3 regions of the Pseudomonas sp. AC255 genome follow, and region 2 is predicted to be linked to each of the others. Evidence: riboswitches for the same ligand, from Rfam matches in the RefSeq annotation. Region 2 holds a riboswitch; each other region holds the start of a gene.
What was found. A riboswitch is a leader RNA that binds a small molecule or an ion and turns the genes downstream of it on or off. The one in region 2 is predicted to bind cobalamin.
Positions count from the first base shown of each region.

Region 1: another riboswitch for cobalamin. It lies ahead of ACZZ0K_RS11660 (CbtB domain-containing protein); the one in region 2 lies ahead of cobO (cob(I)yrinic acid a,c-diamide adenosyltransferase).
Region 3: another riboswitch for cobalamin. It lies ahead of ACZZ0K_RS08810 (ABC transporter substrate-binding protein); the one in region 2 lies ahead of cobO (cob(I)yrinic acid a,c-diamide adenosyltransferase).

Region 1 is NZ_OZ409841.1:2,552,383-2,560,168, forward strand. Features, by position in the region: gene cobN (cobaltochelatase subunit CobN) at 1-3,119, opposite strand, end outside; gene cobW (cobalamin biosynthesis protein CobW) at 3,123-4,187, opposite strand; cobalamin riboswitch at 4,287-4,498, opposite strand; cobalamin riboswitch at 5,394-5,612, shown strand; gene ACZZ0K_RS11660 (CbtB domain-containing protein) at 5,736-5,933, shown strand; gene ACZZ0K_RS11665 (CbtA family protein) at 5,945-6,646, shown strand; gene ACZZ0K_RS11670 (cobalamin biosynthesis protein) at 6,643-7,056, shown strand; gene cobM (precorrin-4 C(11)-methyltransferase) at 7,135-7,786, shown strand, end outside.
Region 2 is NZ_OZ409841.1:3,469,235-3,477,020, reverse strand. Features, by position in the region: partial or broken gene ACZZ0K_RS15810 (C40 family peptidase) at 93-628, shown strand; gene ACZZ0K_RS15805 (PQQ-dependent sugar dehydrogenase) at 756-2,069, opposite strand; gene ACZZ0K_RS15800 (hypothetical protein) at 2,136-2,720, opposite strand; cobalamin riboswitch at 2,882-3,111, shown strand; gene cobO (cob(I)yrinic acid a,c-diamide adenosyltransferase) at 3,194-3,805, shown strand; gene ACZZ0K_RS15790 (cobyrinate a,c-diamide synthase) at 3,802-5,184, shown strand; gene bluB (5,6-dimethylbenzimidazole synthase) at 5,181-5,831, shown strand; gene cbiB (adenosylcobinamide-phosphate synthase CbiB) at 5,828-6,736, shown strand; gene cobD (threonine-phosphate decarboxylase CobD) at 6,729-7,721, shown strand; gene ACZZ0K_RS15770 (cobyric acid synthase) at 7,718-7,786, shown strand, end outside.
Region 3 is NZ_OZ409841.1:1,887,465-1,895,250, reverse strand. Features, by position in the region: gene map (type I methionyl aminopeptidase) at 1-706, opposite strand, end outside; gene ACZZ0K_RS08815 (ParD-like family protein) at 703-930, opposite strand; cobalamin riboswitch at 1,068-1,261, shown strand; gene ACZZ0K_RS08810 (ABC transporter substrate-binding protein) at 1,402-2,415, shown strand; gene ACZZ0K_RS08805 (FecCD family ABC transporter permease) at 2,412-3,428, shown strand; gene ACZZ0K_RS08800 (ABC transporter ATP-binding protein) at 3,425-4,189, shown strand; gene metE (5-methyltetrahydropteroyltriglutamate--homocysteine S-methyltransferase) at 4,401-6,689, opposite strand; gene ACZZ0K_RS08790 (pyridoxal-phosphate dependent enzyme) at 7,054-7,786, shown strand, end outside.

The sequences.
Region 1 (7,786 bases), 920 kb from region 2:
TCCTCATCGACGCCCGATTGCAATAACGCCTCGCGTTCGGCACGCACCTTGGCGGCGAGTGGGTTCAAGTCATCCGGCTCATCCAGTGCGGCCACCGCTTGCACGGCGGCGTCGAACAGGCGGATGAGATTGGCAAACGCATCACGGAAAAACCCCGAAACCCGCAGCGTCACATCGACTCGCGGACGATCGAGCAGACTCAGCGGCAGAATCTCGAAATCATCCACGCGCTGACTGCCCGTGGCCCAGACCGGACGCACGCCCATCAAAGCCATGGCCTGAGCGATGTCGTCGCCGCCGGTGCGCATGGTTGCGGTGCCCCACACGGACAAGCCGAGGTGGCGCAAGTGATCGCCGTGATCCTGCAGGTGTCGTTCGAGAATCAGCGTGGCGGACTGGAAACCTATGCGCCACGCTGTAGTTGTTGGCAGATTGCGCACGTCGACTGAATAAAAATTACGCCCGGTGGGCAACACGTCGAGGCGGCCACGGCTGGGCGCACCGCTGGGGCCGGCCGGGACGAAACGACCGCTGAGGGCGTCGAGCAGACCGCGCATTTCGGCGGGACCGCAAGCGTCGAGGCGCGGGGCGACGACTTCGCGCAGATGGTCGAGTATCGAATCAACCTCAGCCCACCACGACCCTTGTAGGAGCGAGCCTGCTCGCGAACTCTGTGTGTCATTCAACAATGATTTACCTGACTCACCGCTTTCGCGAGCAGGCACGCTCCCACAGGGGACATTCAGTGCTTGGGAGATCAAGTCTGCGGCAAATAACTCGAGGCGTTCGCGGGTGTCGCCGGCGGTGCGCCAGACTTCTTCGCTGAGGGTCTGCAACTCGGTCGGACGCGGGCCGCTCCACGGCTCGGCCAACGCGCAATCCAGCGGATCAAAACCGAGATCAAACGCTTTGGCCAATGCTCGCAGCAGACTCGACTGCGCTCCCTTGCCGTCACCGCGCGGGATGCGCAGCAATGCCAGCAACGTGTCGATACGCAAACGCCCGCTCGGCGACTCGCCAAAGATGTGCAACCCATCACGAATCTGCGATTCCTTCAGATCGCACAGATAAGTGTCCAGACGCGGCAACCAGATCGCCGCATCGGCATCGCTGTCCAGCGCGGCATCCAGTTGCAATTCGCGGTCGATTTGCGTGTCCCGCACCAATTGCAGAATGTCGCGCTGCAACTCGCGGGCACGGCGCGGATCGAGCAGTTGCGCCTCGTAATATTCGTCGGCCAGCAACTCCAGATTGCGTAGCGGCCCATAGGTTTCGGCGCGGGTCAGCGGTGGCATCAGGTGGTCGATGATCACCGCCTGCGTGCGCCGCTTGGCCTGGGCGCCCTCGCCCGGATCGTTGACGATAAACGGATAGATATTTGGCAGCGGGCCGAGCAACGCATCCGGCCAGCAGTTTTCCGACAGCCCAACCCCTTTGCCCGGCAACCATTCGAGATTGCCGTGCTTGCCGACGTGGATCACGCCGTGGGCGCCGTAGGTGTTGCGCAACCAGAAATAGAACGCCAGATAGCCGTGCGGCGGGACCAGATCCGGGTCGTGATACACCGCGCTCGGATCGACCTGATAACCCCGGGCCGGCTGAATGCCGACAAAGGTCAGACCGAAACGCAGACCGGCGATCATCAAGCGACCGTCGCGGCACATCGGATCATTGTGTGGCGATCCCCAACGCTCGACTACCGCCGCGCGATTCGCCTGCGGCAGTGCATTGAACATTGCCAGGTAATCGTCCATCGCCAGGCTCTGCTGGCACGGGCGCAGGTCGAGACTGTCGAGGTCGTTGCTGACACCACCGAGCAATTGCTGGATCAGCTCGGTGCCACTATCGGGCAACTCGGCCGTGACCGGATAACCCTCTTCGCGCAAAGCGCGCAGGATGTTCAGCGCCGCCGCTGGCGTATCGAGGCCGACACCGTTGCCAATGCGGCCGTCGCGGGTCGGGTAGTTGGCAAGGATCAGCGCGATGCGTTTTTCGCCATTGGGCACCCGCCCCAGAGCAATCCAGCGCCGCGCCAGTTCGGCGACGAAATCCATGCGTTCAGGTTGGGCGCGATAACAGACCACATCGGACTGGCTGCGCTCGCTGCGCCAGGCCAGATCCTTGAAGCTGATCGGTCGGCTGATGATGCGCCCGTCGAGTTCCGGCAAAGCAATGTGCATCGCCAGATCGCGCGGCCCGAGGCCCTGTTCACTGTCGCGCCAGCCGGGCTCATTGTCCTGGGCGCAGATCGCTTGAATCACCGGGATGTTGCGGCGAAACGGGCGCAGATGCGGCGCCTCGGGACTCGATTGGGCAAAACCGGTGGTGTTGAGAACCACCCCCGCCTCGACTTCATCCAGCCAGTCCTCGACCACCGAAAGGCAGCCGGGCTCCTTCAGACTCGCCACCGCGATCGGCAGCGGATTGAGTCCGGCTGCCTGCAAACGCTGACAGAACACATCGATGAACGCCGTGTTCGCCGCCTGCAAATGCGAGCGATAAAACAACAGCGCCGCCACCGGTTGACCGGGCAGCCATTCGGCTTGCCAGTCACTCAGGGCAGCGCTGTTTTTCTGTGGGTGATAAATCGCCGTGCGCGGCAGGGTTTGCGGCTCGCCCCACGAATAATCCCGGGCAAACCACTGGTCGCCCAGGCAACGGAAGAAATCCAGCGCATTGCCCATGCCGCCCTGACGCAGGAATTGCCAGAGTCGATCGCGCACTTCGGCGCTGACCGTGCTCAAGTCACTGAGCTCGGGGTCCGGGCGGTCATCGCCAGGCACCAGAATCAGTTGCACGCCGCGTTCGGACAACTCGACCAGCCGCTCGACACCGTAGCGCCAATAGGCAATGCCGCCATGCAGGGAGATCAGAATGACCTTGGCGTGGCGCAGCACTTCGTCGACATACAGATCGACCGAGGCATGATTCTGCACCTGCATCGGGTTGGCCAGACGCAGGCTCGGATAATCATCGGGCAGTTGCTGCGCAGCCTCCGCGAGCAGCGCCAGGCTGGAATCGCCGCTGCACAGGATCACCAACTCGGCGGGGGTTTGTCCGAGATCGGCAATGTTGTCATCCGAGACGAATCCGCCGGGCTGGGTCCTGAGCAGGTGCATGACTTAAACGCTGAGCGCAGCGCGCAACTGCGCTTCGAGTTGTGCCGCATCAAGCTCCTGACCGATCAGCACCAGACGCGTGACGCGCGCTTCTTCGGCGCCCCACTGACGGTCGAAATGCTTATCGAAACGCGTGCCCACGCCCTGGATCAACAGGCGCATCGGCTTGTTCGGAATCGCCGCGAAGCCTTTGACCCGCAGGATGCCGTGCTGCACCACCAGTTGCGTCAGCGCGTCGAGCAGCAGGCTTTCGTCGGCTTGCGGCAATTCGATGGAGATCGAATCGAAGGCGTCATGATCGTGATCGTCGTCATCACCGTCGTGGTGATGATCGTGGTGGCTGTGGCGGCTGTCGATATGCTCTTCAGAGCCGGCACCGAGGCCGATCAACACGTCGAGCGGCAGGCGGCCGTTGCTGGCTTCGATGATTTTCACTGCTGGCGGCAGCTCTTCGGCGACTTCAGCGCGTACGCGAGCCAGGTCTTGCGGGCTGGTCTGGTCGGCTTTGTTGAGGATCACCAGGTCAGCGCTGGCCAGTTGATCGGCGAACAATTCGTGCAGCGGCGACTCGTGATCAAGGTTCGGATCGAGTTTGCGCTGGGCATCGACCTGATCCGGGAACGCAGCGAAGGTGCCAGCAGCGACGGCCGGGCTGTCGACCACGGTGATGACTGCATCGACGGTGCAGGCACTGCGAATTTCCGGCCACTGGAAGGCTTGCACCAACGGCTTGGGCAGGGCCAGGCCGGAGGTTTCGATGAGAATGTGATCAAGGTCACCGCGACGGGCGACCAGTTCGCGCATCACCGGGAAGAATTCTTCCTGCACCGTGCAGCACAGGCAGCCGTTGGCCAGCTCATAAACGCGGCCGCTGGCCTCTTCTTCGGTGCAGCCGATGGTGCATTGCTTGAGGATTTCACCGTCGATGCCCAACTCGCCAAACTCATTGACGATCACCGCAATGCGCCGGCCCTGAGCGTTGTCGAGCATGTGCCGCAGCAGCGTGGTTTTGCCCGAACCGAGGAAACCGGTGACGATGGTGACGGGGAGTTTGGCCAGTGTTTTCATCGGTATGCCCTTTGGCAAGCGGCGGGCATACGGGACGAGAACCGGCAGCGCGCGTGCACGCCGGAAGCATTCGCCACCGGATCACCCCGCCCGGTTGTAGTGAGAATCTGTGACGAGGCAGGTCTCCTGGCTGACGGCGTTCAGGCGTTGGGCCTGGCGTCCATTGCGCCTTCCCGCTGGCTCATCGGTTGAGCTGGCAGTGGCGTGGCAACGAACATCACCGTTCACAGTTGCGGGGGCAGCCGCGGCTTTGACCGCGTTCCCTTCTTAGCTTCGGCAAGTGCCGAAGAACCTCGAAAGCGCAAGGCTACGCATGGGTCCGTCGTGGGTCAATGGTCGGTGAGTCTGAAACTGGGGGTATATCCGTTGCTGCGGTAACGGCTTCTTATGGTTTCGCTCTTACAGCGAGTCCCTTTTTCAAACGCCGGAGTGCCGGCCCAGCAAAAAGGAACCAAAAGGCTTTGCCCCGGCGTACGGCCCGCTCGCTGGGGCTCGGGGTACCTTCGTTACGGGACCGATCCGGGCGCAGCGGCTACGGTTTGCTTCGCTGCACCTCCTTCCGCTGTGTACGACTGCGTCGTACGGTCGCTGCGCTCCCCCCGGATCGATCCCGTAACGAAGCCTGCCGAAGGGGCGAAAGATCAAAAGCCAGAGCAAAAGCAAAGGCAAAAGCAAAAGATCGCAGCCTTCGGCAGCTCCTACAGTTGGATCGCGCACCAGCTCAAGAACAGGTTGGCTGTCAGGCCGCCTTCGCGAGCAGGCTCGCTCCCACAAAAGCAAAAGCAAAGCAGCGCAGCTGCCCGCGGCGAAGCCGCACCACTCAACAATGAGCGCAAGCTCGAGTGCTTTTGATCTTGATCCACCGGCGACGTCGGAAGGGTGAGTGGAGGGATTGATCCGGGCGTGGGAGCGCAGCGACCGTACGACGCAGTCGTACACAGCGAGTGTAGGTGCAGCGAAGCAAACCGGAGCCGCTGCGCCCGGATCAGTCCCGGAGCGAAGGAACCCGAGCCTGCGAGGGCCGAACGTAGGAGCAAGTCTTTTGGGTGCTTTTTCGGCGTTTGGAAAAAGTGCCTCGCCGTAAGGGCGAAACCGTAATCAGCAACACCCGCAGCAACGGATATACACACAAAAACATCAGAAAAATGCCCACACCGCAGTACCGGAAACTCCCGGAAATTGACTAAAAACCCAAACCCATGTTCTCCTGCACACCTTGTTACGGGTGCCCTTCACAGGGTGAAACGGGAAACCGGTGAATCATGTGCTTTACTCAAAGCCATGTCAGTCCGGTGCTGCCCCCGCAACGGTAAGCGAGCGAAGCGTCAGATCCACTGTGCCCCGGCATGGGAAGGTGATGCTTGCAGGTCGGCGACCAGCCAACCCCTCGCGAGCCCGGAGACCGGCCCGCAACACCCAGCACGCGCAAGCGCCGCTGAACACAAACAAACCCGCGGTGGGCGGGCGCTGTTCGAAATCCCTGCGTGCCCGGCCCGCAGGGATTTTCATGCGCTCTGTTTACCCGCTGACATTTCAGAGGGAAGCGCTATGTCGATCATCAGTAACACCGTCAGCCACACTGACCACATTTCCAGCAGCACCACACTCGGCCAACGCGTCGTCGCCGCCCTCTTCGCCTCGATCCTCGGTGCCAGCCTGGTCTGGTTCGCCGGTTTCTCGCACATCGAAGCGGTGCACAACGCCGCCCACGATACCCGCCACAGCGCCGCGTTCCCGTGCCACTGAGGCTTGCCGAAATGATCAAGCGTATCGCGCAAACCGCAGGCTTCACCGGCTTGCTGGCCGCCCTGCTCCTGACCTTGCTACAGAGTTTCTGGGTATCGCCACTGATTCTGCAGGCCGAAACCTTCGAGAAGTCCGAACCGGTCGCGCAAGTCCACGAACACGCCGTCGGCACCGCCGCCCACAGCCATGATGGCGAAGCCTGGGAGCCGGAAGACGGCTGGCAGCGCGTGGTCTCGACCACTGGCGGTAATCTGGTGGTGGCGGTGGGTTTCGCCCTGATGCTCGCCGGCCTGTACACCTTGCGCGCGCCGACCAAGACCTCGCAAGGGCTGCTCTGGGGTCTGGCCGGTTACGCCACGTTCGTTCTCGCGCCGACCTTGGGCCTGCCACCTGAGTTGCCGGGCACAGCCGCCGCCGATCTGGCTTCGCGGCAGATCTGGTGGATCGGCACTGCCGCTTCGACCGCTGTCGGCCTGGCACTGATCGCTTTCAGCCGTCACTGGCTGATGAAGCTTCTTGGTGTAGCGATTCTCGCCGTGCCGCATGTGATCGGCGCGCCGCAACCGCAGGTGCATTCGATGCTCGCTCCAGAGGCACTGGAAACCCAGTTCAAAATCGCTTCGCAGCTGACCAACGTCGCGTTCTGGCTGGCCTTGGGCCTGATCAGTGCATGGTTGTTCCGCCGCAAAAGCGCAGGCCCATATCAGGCATGACCGATGACCGCGCAGCGCCGACCCTCGTGGTCGGTCTCGGCTGCCAGCGGGGCTGCCCGGCCAGTACGTTGCGTGCGTTACTCGACCAGGCTTTGCAGGCACACCGCATCGAACTGCGAGCGGTCAAGGCTCTGGCGAGTATCGATCTCAAGCGCGACGAACCGGGGTTGCTGGAACTGGCCACACAGTTGAACCTGCCGCTGCAGTATTTCAACAGTGCCGAACTGGCGCCCTATCAGCAGCGCCTCAGCCATCAATCGCAGATCGCCTTTGAGCGCACCGGCTGCTACGGCGTGGCGGAAAGCGCCGCGCTGGCGCTCGCCGAGCAACTGATTCAGGCGCCGGCGAAACTGCTGATCCACCGGCAGAAATATGCGCAGGCCACGCTGGCATTGGCCGGCGCTGCATAAAATCCCGATAATCCCCGCCATCGATCATGAGCACGCTTCATCTGCAGTGTGCCTGCGCCTCTTCACAAGGATTCAACGATGACCGTCTACTTCATCGGCGCCGGCCCCGGCGACCCGGAACTCATCACCGTCAAAGGCCAACGGCTGATTCGCAGCTGCCCGGTGATTATCTACGCCGGTTCGCTGGTACCCGCAGCGGTGCTGGAAGGTCATCAGGCCGAAATCGTGGCCAATAGCGCTGAACTGCATCTGGAACAGATCATCGATCTGATCAGGACTGCCCATGCCCAAGGCCAGGATGTGGCCCGTGTGCATTCCGGAGACCCAAGTCTGTACGGCGCGATTGGTGAGCAGATCCGCTACTTGCGTGAGCTGAACATTCCTTTCGAGATCATTCCGGGCGTAACCGCGACGGCGGCATGCGCAGCGCTGCTGGGCGCCGAGTTGACCCTGCCGGACATTTCGCAAAGCGTGATCCTGACCCGTTACGCCGACAAGACCGCGATGCCCGCCGGCGAAGAACTGGCGAGCCTGGCGCAGCACGGCGCGACCATGGCCATTCATCTGGGGGTCAATCATCTGGAAAAGATACTGGTTGAACTGCTGCCGCATTACGGCGCGGACTGCCCGATTGCCGTTATTCACCGCGCGACATGGCCGGATCAGGACTGGGTGGTAGGTACATTGGCGGACATTGCCGCAAAGGTCGAGGCCAAAGGCTTTCGGCGTA
Region 2 (7,786 bases):
ATTGATGGCAAACCGCCTGCGTGATGACGTAGGCGGTTTTGTTTCTGTCCATTCGGCAGAGAAAGCCGCAGCCAGATCAGGATGTTCTGCTTATGACGATGTCGGCCCGCCTCACCTTGATCCTTTGCGCCGCGCTGCTCAGCGCCTGCGCCAGCCGCACACCGCCGCCAGCCCCCGTGGTTCGCGCGCCGATCGTGTTCGCTCCCTCCCAGGCTTTTTCCCCGTTGCTGAAGACGTGTTGTTCCGTGCCCTCGGCCTGGTCGGTACGCCGTATCGCTGGGGCGGCAACACCCCGGATTCCGGTTTCGATTGCAGTGGTCTGATCGGTTTCGTATACCGCGACGCGGCGGGCATTTCGCTGCCACGCTCGACCCGCGAAATGATCGTCATGCAGGCGCCGAATGTCGGCAAGGAAGGCTTGCAAACCGGCGACCTGATTTTCTTCGCCACCAATGGCGGCTCGCAGGTCAGTCATGCGGGGATTTACGTCGGCGAGGGTCGCTTCGTGCATGCACCGGCCACTGGCGGCACGGTCAAGCTCGACAGTCTGTCGAAAGCGTATTGGCAGAAGGCGTATCTGAGCGCCAAGCGGGTGTTGCAGCCGGGGCAGCTGGCGCATAACCCCTAGTGCGTATGCATAACTAAATGTGGGAGCGAGCCTGCTCGCGAAGGCGGAGTGTCAGTCGACAATGATCTGACTGATAAACCGCTTTCGTGAGCAGGCTCGCTCCCACATTTTTTGCTTCGCGCTTAGCTTAATTGCTGGCCGAAACGCGCCAAATTTTGTTCCCGACATCATCCGCCACCAGCAAGCTACCTTGCTGATCGATCACCACGCCTACCGGGCGGCCCAGCGCGTTCTCGTCCTTGTCGAGGAAGCCGGTCAGCACGTCCACCGGCTGCCCGGTCGGTTTGCCACCACTGAACGGCACGAAAATCACCTTGTAGCCACTGTGCGGTTTGCGGTTCCACGAGCCGTGCTGGCCAATGAATGCGCCTTCCTTGAATTGCGCCGGCAAGCGGTTGCCCTCTGCGAAAGTCAGGCCCAGCGAAGCGGTGTGCGGACCGACCGCGTAATCCGGAGCGATGGCCTTGGCCACCAGATCCGGATTCTGCGGTTTGACCCGCACATCGACGTGTTGCCCGTAGTAGCTGAACGGCCAGCCATAGAAGCCGCCGTCCTTGACCGAGGTGATGTAGTCCGGCACCAGATCGCTGCCGATTTCGTCACGCTCGTTGACCGCTGTCCACAAGGCGCCGCTGGTGGGTTCCCAAGCCAGGCCGTTGGGGTTGCGGATACCCGAGGCGAAGATCCGGTGATTGCCGGTCGCACGATCCACTTCCCAGATCGCCGCGCGGCCTTCTTCCTGATCCAGGCCGTTTTCGCCGACGTTACTATTCGAGCCGACGGTGACGTAGAGCTTGTTGCCGTCCTTGCTGGCGATGACGTTTTTGGTCCAGTGGTGATTCAGCGTGCCGCCGGGCAAGTCGACGACTTTGATCGGTTGGGTCTTGATCTCGGTGGCGCCCGGCTCGTAGTTGAAGCGCAGCAGGCGGTCGGTGTCGGCAACGTACAAATCGTTGCCGACCAGCGTCATTCCAAACGGCGAATTGAGGTTCTGCAGGAACACCGTGCGGGTTTCTGCGACGCCGTCGTGGTCGGCATCACGCAGCAGGGTGATGCGGTTCGGGCTGGGCACGCCGGCGCCGGCCTTGCCCATGACTTTCTTCATCACCCAGCCACGAATGCCTTTGCTGTCATCGGGCTTGGGCGGCGCATTGGTCTCCGCCACCAGCACATCGCCGTTGGGCAGCACGTAGAGCCAGCGCGGGTGATCAAGGCCTTCGGCAAACGCGGCGACCTGGGTGCCGGCCGCTGCGGTCGGTTTCGCGCCGTCCGGCCAGCCCACCGCCGGGGCGATGTTGACTGTCGGGATCAGCGTCTTGTTCGGTTCGGGCAGTTTCGGTGACGGGCCGGTGCCGTCGGAGACTTGCAGGCTGGAGGTTTCACCGCAGGCGGCGAGCCCGCCAGCGACGGCGATGATAAGAGCGAGTTGGGCCTTGCGCATTGCTGATCTTCCCTATGAATGCATTCCTAAACATAGAGGAGGGCGCAGGCCCGATGGTTCAACTGCTCAACCGCGGGCTTCCTTGAACAGCACGGCGATGCCGGGATGATAGTTGCCCGCGTCGCTGTGCAATTTGCGATAGGCGTAGGGGAAATACCAGGCCACGGCGCAGGTGTGTTCCTTTTGCAGGTCGTCGACCATGTCCTGCAGTTCTTCAGGGCTGGCGCTGTGCTGGGCTTTTTGCGGAGCAACAAAGAGGCAGCCGAGCTTGAGATCGCTGGCGTAGCTGATGCGCTTGGCATCAGCGGTGACGTCGAGCAGTGCCTGGGTCAGGTTGAGGTTGTTGACCCGTGGCCAGCGTTGCGTGGCCTGAATGAACGCGCGGTCTTCGGCGCCGGCAATCAGCAGGTCGGCGCGAGCATTGCGTTCGCCTTCTTCGTTCTGTTTGCGCGTGGCCGTGTCGTTCAGCGTGACCATTTCAGCCATCCACGCCGCTGCCGCGAGCAGGCCGAGATTGGCTTTCTCGTCGTGCCAATATGGCGTGTCGTTGTCGCCGCGTACGGTGTTGTAGCGATCGATACAGTCAAACCAGCGTTCCAGCACCGGGCGCAGGAATTCCAGGCGCGGGTTGCTGATGATCATGCCTTGCATCGTCGTCATCCTTATTGTTGTAGTGGGCTTTCGAAAAAAGCATGGCTCTTTGATATCACTTGTCGCAGTCTGGCACAAGATTGCCGCTGCACAATGGATCAGCGGCAGTTATTCGCGCGCAAAGCGCCTCTTCAATTGACGCTCCACCCCCAACCCTCTAACCTTCGCCGCTTGTTTCAGGTGCTCTGTGGCCCCGCGTCGACAGAGTGAAACAGGGAAGCCGGTGAGGGTGGTCTTCGAGCGAAGTCACGACGATCCCGGCGCTGCCCCCGCAACGGTAAATGAGTGAAAACTGCGCCTTGAGCCACTGCCTCGAAAGAAGCGGGAAGGCGCGCAGTCCGGCGAAACGCCGCTCATGAGCCCGGAGACCGGCCTGATCCATCTCAGCGGCATCACGGTGGGCGATGCCAGGCTTTTTGCCGTCTATTCTTGTGCCTGCCCGCCGTTATCCAGCCTCAACGGAGAGCTCCCCCATGACTGATTCCCCCGAGCGTGACGAACGCCATCTGGCGCGCATGCAGCGCAAGAAAGCCGTGATCGACGAACGCATCGCCAGCTCGCCCGACGAATGTGGCTTGGTGCTGGTGCTGACCGGCAACGGCAAAGGCAAGAGCAGCTCGGCGTTCGGCATGCTCGCCCGCGCGATGGGCCACGGCATGCAGTGCGGCGTGGTGCAGTTCATCAAGGGCCGCAACAGCACTGGCGAGGAATTGTTTTTCCGCCGCTTCCCCGAGCAGGTACGTTTCCACGTCATGGGCGAAGGCTTCACTTGGGAAACTCAGGATCGTCAGCGCGACATCGCCGCTGCGACCGCCGCTTGGGAAGTCTCGCGTGAATTGTTGCGCGACCCTTCGATCGGTCTGGTGGTGCTCGATGAATTGAACATCGCCCTCAAGCACGGCTACCTCGATCTCGATCAGGTGCTCAGCGATTTGCAAGCGCGCCCGCCGATGCAGCACGTGGTGGTCACCGGTCGCGGCGCCAAGCCGGAAATGATCGAGATGGGCGACACGGTTACCGAGATGGGCATGCTCAAGCACGCCTTTCAGGCCGGGATCAAAGCGCAGAAAGGCGTCGAACTTTGAAGCAACCACGTCACTGCCCGGCGGTGTTGATCGCCGCGCCGGCCTCCGGTCAGGGCAAGACCACCGTCACCGCCGCACTTGCCCGTTTGCATCGCAATCAGGGGCGCAAGGTGCGCGTATTCAAATGCGGCCCGGACTTTCTCGATCCGATGATCCTCGAGCGCGCCAGCGGTGCGCCGGTGTATCAACTGGACATGTGGATGGTCGGCGAGCAGGAAAGTCGCCGGCTGTTGTGGGAAGCCGCCGCCGAAGCCGACCTGATTCTGATCGAGGGCGTGATGGGCCTGTTCGACGGCACGCCGTCCAGCGCTGATCTGGCGCGCCACTTCGGTGTGCCGGTGCTCGGCGTGATCGACGGCACCGCCATGGCGCAGACCTTTGGCGCCTTGGCGCTGGGCCTGGCCAAGTATCAGCCGGACTTGCCGTTCGCTGGCGTGCTGGCCAACCGCGTCGGCACCTTGCGCCATGCGCAATTGCTCGAAGGCAGCCTCACCGAAGGTCTGCGCTGGTACGGTGCGCTGTCCCGCGAAACCGGTATCGAATTGCCGAGCCGCCACCTCGGCCTGGTTCAGGCCAGCGAATTGAATGATCTGGATCTGCGCCTCGACGCGGCCGCCGATGCGCTGGCCAGCAGTTGCGAGGTCGCGCTGCCACCGGCCGTTGAATTCGCCGCGCCTGACGTCATCGCCGCCGAGCCTCTATTAAAAGGTGTGCGCATCGCCGTTGCCCGCGATGAAGCCTTTGCCTTCACCTATGGCGCCAGTCTCGATCTGCTGCGGGCGATGGGCGCCGAATTGCGCTTCTTCTCGCCGATCCGCGACACGCAATTGCCCGAGGCGGACAGCCTGTATCTGCCGGGCGGCTATCCAGAGTTGCATCACGTCGCGCTGGCGCAAAACGCCTCGATGCTGGCGGCGATCCGCGCCCACCATACGGCGGGCAAGCCGTTGCTCGCCGAGTGTGGCGGCATGCTTTATCTGCTTGATTCGCTGACCGACGTGGAAGGCAACCGTGCTGAGCTGGTCGGTTTGCTCAAGGGCGAGGCGGTGATGCAGAAGCGTCTGGCGGCGCTGGCGTTGCAGGCGGTTGAATTGCCGGAAGGGGAGTTGCGTGGGCATACCTATCATCATTCCCTGACCACCACAGAGCTGACGCCGATTGCCCGTGGGCTGAGTCCCAATGGCGGGCGTGGGGCCGAGGCGGTTTATCGCGAGGGGCGGATGACGGCTTCTTATGTGCATTTTTATTTCCCGTCGAATCCGACTGCGATTGCCGCATTGTTTGCGCCAGATCGTGAGGCCGCCTTCGCGAGCAGGCTCGCTCCCACACTGGATGACCTGAACCCTGTGGGAGCGAGCCCGCTCGCGAAAGGCCCATGACCGACAACACCTTCTCCGAAGCCGAGCGCGCAGCGGTCTACAAGGCCATCGCCGAGCGCCGCGACATGCGCCACTTCACCGGCGGCAGCGTCGAGCCGCAACTGCTGCGTCGTCTGCTCGAAGCCGCTCATCAAGCGCCGAGCGTCGGTCTGATGCAGCCCTGGCGCTTCATCCGCATCAGCGATCGTGCTCTGCGCGGGCAGATCCGCGATCTGGTGGAAGAAGAACGCATCCGCACCGCCGAAGCCCTTGGCGAGCGCAGCGATGAGTTCATGCAGCTCAAGGTCGAAGGCATCAACGACTGCGCCGAAGTGCTGGTCGCAGCGCTGATGGACGATCGCGAAAAACACATCTTCGGTCGGCGCACGTTGCCGGAAATGGACATGGCCTCGCTGTCCTGCGCGATCCAGAATCTGTGGCTGGCCTCCCGTGCCGAAGGCCTGGGCATGGGCTGGGTCTCGCTGTTCGAACCGCAAGCCTTGGCGGATTTGCTCAAGTTGCCGGCCGGTGCCAAGCCGCTGGCGGTGTTGTGTCTCGGCCCGGTCAAGGAATTCTATCCAGCACCGATGCTGGTACTTGAAGGCTGGGCGCAGGCGCGGCCGCTCAACGAGTTGCTGTACGAAAATTATTGGGGAGTGAGTCAATGAGTGTGGCGTTGCTGAGTGTCGCCGCAGTAGCGCTGGATGCGCTGCTCGGTGAACCGAAACGCTGGCATCCGCTGGTGGCGTTCGGCAATTTTGCCGGGCGCATCGAGCAACGCTTCAACGCCGGCGGCCGGGGCTGGCGCAGCCACGGTGTGACCGCGTGGGTGCTCGCGGTGCTGCCGCTGACCTTGCTCGCCACAGCATTTTCCTGGGCGCCCTATGTGGGCTGGATTGTCGAGATTCTCGCGCTGTATTGCGCCCTCGGCATGCGCAGCCTCGGCGAACATGTCGCACCGGTCGCGGCTGCGTTGCGCGCCGATGATCTGGACGAGGCGCGCAAGCGTGTCGGTTATCTGGTCAGCCGCCAGACCGATGAACTCGATAGCACTGCCGTGGCCCGTGCCGCCACTGAATCGGTGCTGGAGAACGGCAGCGATGCGGTGTTCGCTGCGCTGTTCTGGTTTGTCGTCGCCGGCGCCCCGGGCGTGGTTCTGTATCGCTTGAGCAATACCCTCGATGCGATGTGGGGTTATCGCAACGAACGCTTCGAACGTTTCGGCTGGGCGGCGGCGAAAATCGACGACGTGTTGAACTACATTCCTGCGCGTCTGGTGGCATTGACCTACGCGCTGCTCGGCAAGACCCGCCTCGCGCTGAAGTGTTGGCGCACCCAAGCGTCGCAGTGGGACAGCCCTAACGCCGGCCCGGTGATGGCGGCCGGTGCCGGTGCGCTGGGCGTCCAGTTAGGTGGACCGGCGATCTATCACGGCGAACTGCATGAGCGCCCACAACTGGGCGAAGGTGCGCCGGCGGATGCCGATTCCATTGACCGTGGCTGGCAATTGGTCCAGCGCGGCGTATGGTTATGGCTGCTGATGCTTTGCCTGGGGGCGGAATTTTATGCTTGAGCACGGTGGCCGGTTGCGCAAGGCTGCACTCGATTACGGGATTGCCGAAGCCGACTGGCTCGACCTGTCCAGCGGCCTCGCGCCATGGCCGTTCCCGATCCCGGAAATCCCGCTGCGCGCCTGGGCGCGCTTGCCGGAAACCGACGACGGTCTGGAACAGGCCGCCTGCGATTACTACGGCGCCGCGCAGGTGTTGCCGGTGGCCGGCTCGCAAATGGCCATCCAGTTGCTGCCGCGTCTGCGCCGGGCCGGCAAGGTCGGCGTGTTGTCGCCGTGCTATGCCGAGCATGCCGAAGCCTGGCGGCGCAGCGGTTACATCGTCCGTGAAGTGCTCGAGCAGGAAGTCGAGTTCTTTCTCGACAGCCTCGATGTATTGGTGGTGGTCAATCCGAACAATCCGACCGGCCTCAGCCTGACCCCGGCACGCCTGCTCGACTGGCATGCGCGGCTGGCGCAACGCGGTGGCTGGCTGGTGGTCGACGAAGCGTTTATGGACAACACGCCGCAACTGAGCCTGGCGCCCTATGCGCATCAGGTCGGGCTGGTGGTGTTGCGTTCGTTCGGCAAGTTTTTCGGTCTGGCCGGGGTGCGCCTCGGTTTCGTTCTGGCTGAGCGCAAGTTGCTCAAACTGCTCGCCGAACAGGTCGGGCCGTGGGCGGTGAGCGGGCCGACCCGGGTACTCGGTACGGCGTGCCTGCAAGACACCGAGGGTCACACCCGTCAGCGGATTCGCAGCGATGAAGCGAGCGAACGGCTGGTGGCGCTGCTGACCCGTTGCGGTTTTGCACCGCAGGGTGGCTGCGCGCTGTTTCAGTGGCTGATCACCGAGCACGCCGAAGCGCTGCACGAATTCCTCGCCCGGCGCGGCATCCTCCTGCGCCTGTTCAGCCACAACAGCAGCGTGCGTTTCGGCCTGCCAGCCGATGCCGCGCAAGAGCTGCGTCTCGAACAGGCTTTGCAAGCATTCGCCAAGGACCACCCATGACCACTCTGATGGTGCAAGGCACCACGTCCGATGCTGGCAAAAGCACTCTGGTAACGGCGTTGTGC
Region 3 (7,786 bases), 1.6 Mb from region 2:
CCCACTGCGCCGACAAGGAGCCATCCTTGGTCAGCACCGTCCAGCCATCCGGCATGTTCTTCACATGGCGTTTGCCGGCATTGAGCATCGGTTCCACGGTGAAAATCATCCCGGCCTTAAGCTTCAGCCCTTGATTGGGAAAGCCGTAATGCAGGATTTGCGGTTCGTCGTGATAGACCTTGCCGATGCCATGGCCGCAGTACTCGCGCACCACGCTGAAGCCCTCCGCCTCCGCCAGGCTCTGGATCGCATGACCGATATCGCCCAGCGTTGCGCCCGGCTTCACTGCACGGATGCCTGCGCACATCGCATCGTAAGTGGTCTTGATCAGGTGCTGCGCCTCGGGGCTTGCCTCACCCACGACATACATGCGACTGGTATCGCCGAACCAGCCATCCTTGATCACGGCGATGTCGAGATTGACGATGTCGCCATCCTTCAATGGCGTACCCGATGGAATGCCGTGACACACCACGTCGTTGACCGACGCGCAGACGGTTTTCGGAAAGCCGTGATAACCGACGTTGGCTGGCACCGCCTTCTGCACATTGACGATGTAATCGTTGCACAGTCGATCCAGCTCATCGGTGGTCACGCCAGCCTTCACATGCGGCACCAGCATTGCCAGCACTTCAGCGGCGAGTTTGCCGGCGGCGCGGGATTTTTCGATGTCGGCCGGGGTGTTGATCTTGATCTGGTTTCTCATGCGCTGACGGCTTCCTGAGTCAGTTGTTGCAGATCCAGCCCACCATTCTGTTCGGCGCGGATCAGCAGGCGGCAAATGGCGCTGTGGTCGAGATTGGGATGCAGCTCGGCGAGCATGCCGATGCGCATCCAGTGCTCAGCCTGCGCGTTGATCGAGCGGCTGAGGGCGTTGCTGGAGATACGCAGGTTCTCGTGCATGTCCTCTGAAATCTTTACGATGCCCATGTCTATATCCGATACGAAATGTATATGGATCGTATACTAGCCAAGCTTACCCTCGGATTGCAAACGCTCCGCCACGCAAACACGCACCCGTGCAGGAGCTGCCGAAGCAGAATCGGCTCCCCATCAGCGGCCTGATCGACTACCATGCCCGCGCCGGTTTCCACACGGAATTAATAGGGAATCCGAAATGCTTGCACAGCATCAATCGGAACTGCCCCCGCAACTGTAGGTGCCGAGCCTGCTCCTTGACTGCCACTGGGTGACTCCCGGGAAGGCCGGAGCGTGGCGATGACGCATCAGTCAGGAGACCTGCCGGCACAGTGACTGACCAACCGGCGGGGTGTCCGGGAAGGACATCGTGCCGTGCGCATTTTCCCCGTGCCGGCCTTGCGCAGTTTCCACGACCGCGCCCGAGGTGTGTTTCCAAACCGTACCCGCCCGCTCCCGTACGGTTCCCTTGGAGACTGCCCCATGCTGCTGCCCCGCGTTGCCACCCTGCTCACCGCTCTGAGCCTTTGCGCCCTGGCGCAAGCGGCGCCGACTGCGTATCCGCTGACCGTCGAAAACTGTGGCAGCAGCCTGACCTTTCAGCACGCGCCTGCGCGCACGGTGACCATCGGCCAGGCCGGCACGGAAATGCTCTATGCCTTGGGTCTGGGCGACAAAGTCGTTGGCACTTCGCTGTGGTTCAACGACGTGCTGAGCACATACAAAGCGCAGAACGACACGATCGAGCGCCTCGCCGATAACGAGCCGAGTTTCGAAGCGGTGATCGCTAAACGCCCGGAGCTGGTTGCCGTCGAGCTGGAATGGATGGTCGGCCCGCAAGGCGCGGTCGGCACCCGCGAGCAGTTTCATGAACTGAAGATTCCGACCTATCTGCTGCCCTCCGATTGCGAAGCCAAGGACAACCTCGTCGGTTCGGACGGCACGCGGCTGGCGCCGTTTCGCATCGACAGCATCTACAAAAGCGTGAGCCAACTGGCGGCGATTTTCGATGTGCAGGCGCGTGGCGAGCAGCTCAATGAGCAGCTCAAAGCCAGCCTCGCGCAGTCGATCGCCACCGCGAAAAAGCAGCAGCGCAAAGACGTCAGCGCCCTGGTGTGGTTCTCCAGCGCCGAGATGGACATCGAGCCTTTCGTGGCCGGGCACAAAGGTGTGCCCGATTTCATGCTCAGCACCCTCGGCGTGCGCAACGTCGTCGAGTCGGATGAAGAATGGCCAACCGTCGGCTGGGAAACCATCGCCAAGGCCAACCCGACGTTTCTGGTGATCGCGCGCATGGATCGTCGACGTTTCCCGGCGGACGACTATCAGAAGAAACTCGCCTTCCTGCGCAGTGATCCGGTGACGCGCAACATGGACGCGGTCAAGCACAACCGCATCATCATCCTTGACGCCATGGCCATGCAGGCCAGCCTGCGCACCTTCGACGGCCTCGAACAACTGGCCAGCGCCATCAACGGCTACGACCTGTCGCCATGAGCAGACGCCTGATCCGTTTGCTGCTGGTGCTGTTGACGCTGTCGGTCGCGCTGATTGGCGGCGTGGCCATTGGTGAGACTTCGATCGAGCCGAGCGTGGTGTTGCAGGTGCTGGCGAACAAGCTGTGGGGCGCCGGTTATGTGCTCGACCCGATCGACGAAGGCATTGTCTGGAACTATCGCCTGACCCGCGCGCTGGTCGCGGCGGCCTGCGGCGCCGGTCTGGCGACCTGTGGCGTAATCCTGCAATCGCTGCTGCGCAATCCGTTGGCCGATCCGTATCTGCTGGGAATTTCTGCTGGCGCCTCGACCGGCGCGGTGATGGTCGCCCTGCTCGGCGTCGGTGCCGGGGCGATTTCATTGTCGGTCGGTGCTTTTGCCGGCGCGGTGACCGCTTTCGCACTGGTGATCCTGTTGGCGCGAGTCAGCGGCTCGGCCAGCGGCACCGGGCAGATCATTCTGGCCGGGATTGCCGGCTCGCAGCTGTTCAACGCCCTCACCGCTTTTCTGATCACCCGCTCGGCCAGCTCGGAACAGGCGCGCGGGATCATGTTCTGGCTGCTCGGCAATCTCGGCGGCGTGCGCTGGCCGTCGGTGTGGCTGGCGGTGCCGGTGGCTGTGTTGGGGTTGGTTGTTTGTCTGTGGCATCGCCGAGCGCTGGATGCGTTCACCTTTGGTGCGGACTCGGCGGCGTCTCTCGGCATTCCAGTGCGACGTGTGCAGATTCTGTTGATTGGCTGCGCCGCGCTGGTGACGGCGGTGATGGTGTCGATTGTCGGCTCGATCGGCTTTGTCGGTCTGGTGATTCCCCATGCCGCGCGGTTGTTGCTCGGCACCGGCCATGCCCGTCTGCTGCCGGCCAGTGCGTTGGGCGGCGCAGTGTTTCTGATCGCCGCCGATGTGCTGTCACGCACCCTGATCAAGGGTCAGGTGATCCCGGTCGGCGTGATCACTGCGCTGGTCGGCGCGCCGGTGTTCGCGCTGATTCTGGTGGGCCGGAGATCGGCGCGATGAACACGGTTTTGAGTTGTGCTGATGTGGGCTTCAAAGTGCGCGGTGCCGAGTTGCTCAACGGTGTCAGCCTCGACGTTGAGCGCGGCGAGACCCTGGGCATTGTCGGGCCGAACGGTTCGGGTAAATCCACGCTGCTGAAACTGCTCGCCGGCCTGCGCGAACCGAGCGCGGGTCGGGTGCAGCTCGACGGTCGGACGCTGCGCAAGATGTCGCGGCGCAGCATCGCGCAGACGCTGGCGGTGGTTGAGCAACAGGCCGATACCGACGATGGCATTCGCGTGTTCGACGCGGTGGCGCTGGGGCGGACGCCGTGGTTGTCGGCGCTGCAACCGTGGTCGCCGGCCGATGACGCCATCGTCGAGCAAGCGCTGGTCGACGTCGACGCCGTGCACCTGCGCAACCGCCTCTGGCGCAGCCTCTCCGGCGGGGAACGCCAACGCGTGCACATCGCCCGCGCACTGGCGCAGCGCCCGCAGATCCTGCTGCTCGACGAGCCGGCCAACCACCTCGACATCCAGCATCAGATGAGCATTCTGCACGTGGTGCGCGCACTGCCGGTGACTACGCTGATCGCCCTGCACGATCTCAATCAGGCGCTCAAGTGCGATCGCCTGGCGGTGCTGGAGCGCGGGCGTCTGGTCGCGCTTGGCGAGCCGCTGCAAGTGCTGACGCCGGAGCGGTTACAGACGACTTTCGGGGTCAGGGCGCACTATCTGACGGACCCGTTCGATGGTGCGCCGATATTGCGCTTCCTTGCTTGATGCATGTGTAGCTGACACACCGCTTTCGCGAGCAGGCTCGCTCCCACAAAGGATTTGTGTGTTGCCGTGAATGACGGGGAGAACGCGAATTCTGTGGGAGCGAGCCTGCTCGCGAAGGCGTCAGGTCATCCAACATTGATGTCGATTGACACACCGCTTTCGCGAGCAGGCTCGCTCCCACAAAGGTTATGTATTCCCGGGCGGTAGAGGATCAGGCCCACTCTTTGCGCAGTTGCCGCGCGGCGCTGACCATGTGCACCAGCGCCGCTTCGGTCTCTGGCCAGCCTCGGGTCTTCAACCCGCAATCCGGATTGACCCACAGCCGCTCCACCGGAATACGCTGCGCCGCTTTGCGCAGTAAACCGACCATTTCCGTCACATCGGGAATCCGTGGCGAGTGAATGTCGTACACGCCGGGGCCGATGTCGTTCGGGTAGGCAAACGCTTCAAACGCTTCGAGCAGTTCCATGTCCGAACGCGAGGTTTCGATGGTGATGACATCGGCGTCCATCGCCGCGATCGACTCGATCACATCGTTGAACTCGCTGTAGCACATGTGCGTGTGGATCTGCGTTTCGTCGCGCACGCCGGAGGCGCACAGGCGGAATGCTTCGCTCGCCCAGTGCAGATACGCCGGCCACTGCGCCCGGCGTAACGGCAAGCCTTCACGGAACGCCGCTTCGTCGATCTGGACGATTTTGATTCCCGCCGCCTCCAGATCATTCACCTCGTCACGAATGGCCAGCGCCAGTTGTTGAGCCTGCACCTCGCGGCTGACGTCTTCGCGCGGGAACGACCACATCAGCATGGTCACCGGGCCGGTCAGCATGCCTTTCAAGACCTTGTCGGTTAGGCCTTGGGCGTAGCGGATCCACTCGACCGTCATCGCCTGCGGGCGGCTGAGGTCGCCGAAAATCACCGCCGGTTTGACGCAGCGCGAACCATAGCTCTGCACCCAGCCAAAGCGGGTGAAGGCATAGCCGTCGAGCTGTTCGGCGAAGTATTCGACCATGTCGTTGCGCTCGGCCTCACCGTGCACCAGCACATCCAGGCCGAGGCGTTCTTGAATTTCCACCGCGTGGCGAATCTCCGTGTGCATCGCATCGGTGTAATCGGCCGCGCTGAGCTTGCCTTGCTTGTAGGCCTGACGCGCCAGACGGATCGCCGACGTTTGCGGAAACGAGCCAATGGTGGTGGTCGGGAATAACGGCAGGTCGAGCTTGCCGCGCTGTTTGGCAATACGCTGGGCAAACGGCGATTGCCGTTGCGCATCCCTGGCAGTGATCGCCGCGACCCGCGCTTGCACCGCCGGTTTGTGAATACGCGGCGAGGCAGCGCGGCTGGTCTGCACCGAACGGCTTTGCGCGAGGGCACGCAGTACCTTCGGCGCTTCCGGTTCGCTGACCGCTTGAGCGAGCACGGCGACCTCTTCGCACTTCTGCACGGCGAACGCCAGCCAGCTTTTCAGTTCGGCATCGAGCTGGTCTTCGCGGCCCAGATCAACCGGGCTGTGCAGCAATGAACAGGACGGTGCTACCCACAATCGATCACCCAGACGCTCATGAGCATGGCGCAGCGTCGCCAGCGCGTTTTGCAGATCGCAGCGCCAGACGCTCCGACCGTTGACCACACCCAACGACAGCACCTTATAAGCCGGCAGACGATCCAGAATGGTCGGGTACTGATCCGGCGCGCGCACCAGATCGATGTGCAAGCCATCGACAGGCAGGTTCGCCGCCAGACCGAGGTTTTCTTCCAGACCACCGAAGTACGTGGCGAGCAGTTTTTTCAGCGGATCGCGCTGGATCTGGTTGTAGGCGCGCTCGAAGGCATTCTTCCAGTCCTGCGGCAAATCGAGCACCAGAATCGGCTCGTCGATCTGCACCCACTCCACACCCAACGCCGCCAGCCGCGCGAAGATCTGGCCGTACAGCGGCAGCAGGCGATCAAGCAAATCGAGTTTGTCGAAGTCGACGCCTTTGGTTTTGCCCAGCCACAGATAGGTCAGCGGACCGATGATCACCGGTTTGACGTTGTGCCCCAGCACACGGGCCTCTTCGGTTTCCTCAAACAACTGCTCCCAACCGAGCTGGAATTGCTGATCGGCGCTGAATTCCGGTACCAGGTAGTGATAGTTGGTGTCGAACCACTTGGTCATTTCCTGAGCGTGGCCTTCGCCGCAGCAAGTATTGCTGACGCCACGGGCCATGCTGAACAGGGTCTGCAGCGTGGCTTTGCCGTCATGGGGGCGGAAGCGCTCGGGGATCACGCCGAACATCAGCGAGTGGGTCAGCACTTGGTCGTACCAGGCGAAATCGCCAACCGGCAGCAAGTCGATGCCGGCGTTTTTCTGCAAGTCCCAATGGACCTTGCGCAGCTCACGCCCGACGTCACGCAGGCCCGCCTCGTTCAGTTCTCCTTTCCAGAACGCCTCTTGCGCTTTCTTCAGTTCGCGGTCGCGACCGATGCGCGGAAATCCCAAGGAATGGGCCAGTGCCATGACAAACAACTCCAGATGCTTATTCGATGGCGGGTATTGTCGGGAACCGGACTTGATGAAACAAACTCAATAAATTCTAGATCATCACAAGTTCTACTCATGCACAGGCGCCCCGTAGGAGCTGTCGAAGGCTGGGATCTTCTGGCCGTAGGGACTCAGAGCTTCCAAGGCTGCATTCCCACGCGGAGCGTGGGAACGATCAGAACACGTCAGGGCAACATGCAAGTTTTCGTTCTATCGTTAGATCCAAATGGCTGGATTTTCCAAGGATTAGAGGTTGCGAGAGAGGATGTCTGCGCCTAAGTTGCACGCGAGTCTTTTCCCCGCGATTGGAACGCGATCAACACCATAAAGAGGTGAAGAAATGTCAAAGGAATCACGCCCTGCCGTGCTTGGGCTGATAGGCAATACTCCGCTGGTGCAGGTCACCCGCTTCGATACCGGACCGTGCACGCTGTTTCTCAAACTCGAATCGCAGAACCCTGGCGGCTCGATCAAGGACCGTATCGGTCTGGCGATGATCGACGCTGCCGAACGTGACGGTCGCCTGCAACCGGGCGGGACGATTGTCGAGGCCACTGCCGGCAATACCGGTCTGGGTCTGGCGCTGGTCGGCCGCGCCAAAGGCTATCGTGTGGTGCTTGTGGTCCCGGACAAGATGTCCACCGAAAAAGTCCTGCACTTGAAGGCCATGGGCGCCGAAGTGCACATCACCCGCTCCGATGTCGGCAAGGGCCATCCCGAGTATTACCAGGACGTCGCCGCCCGCTTGGCCAAGGACATTCCCGGCGCGTTTTTTGCCGACCAATTCAACAATCCCGCCAACCCGCTGGCCCATGAATGCAGCACCGCGCCAGAGATCTGGGCGCAGACCGAACATGATCTGGACGCCATTGTCGTCGGCGTCGGTTCGGCCGGCACGCTGACCGGGCTGAGTCGTTTCTTCAAGCGCGTGCAACCGGATCTGGAAATGGTCCTCGCCGATCCGATCGGCTCGGTGATGGCGCAATACAGCCGCGACGGTACCTTGCCGACGCCCGGTTCGTGGGCGGTCGAGGGTATCGGCGAAGACTTCATTCCGTCGATCACCGACCTCT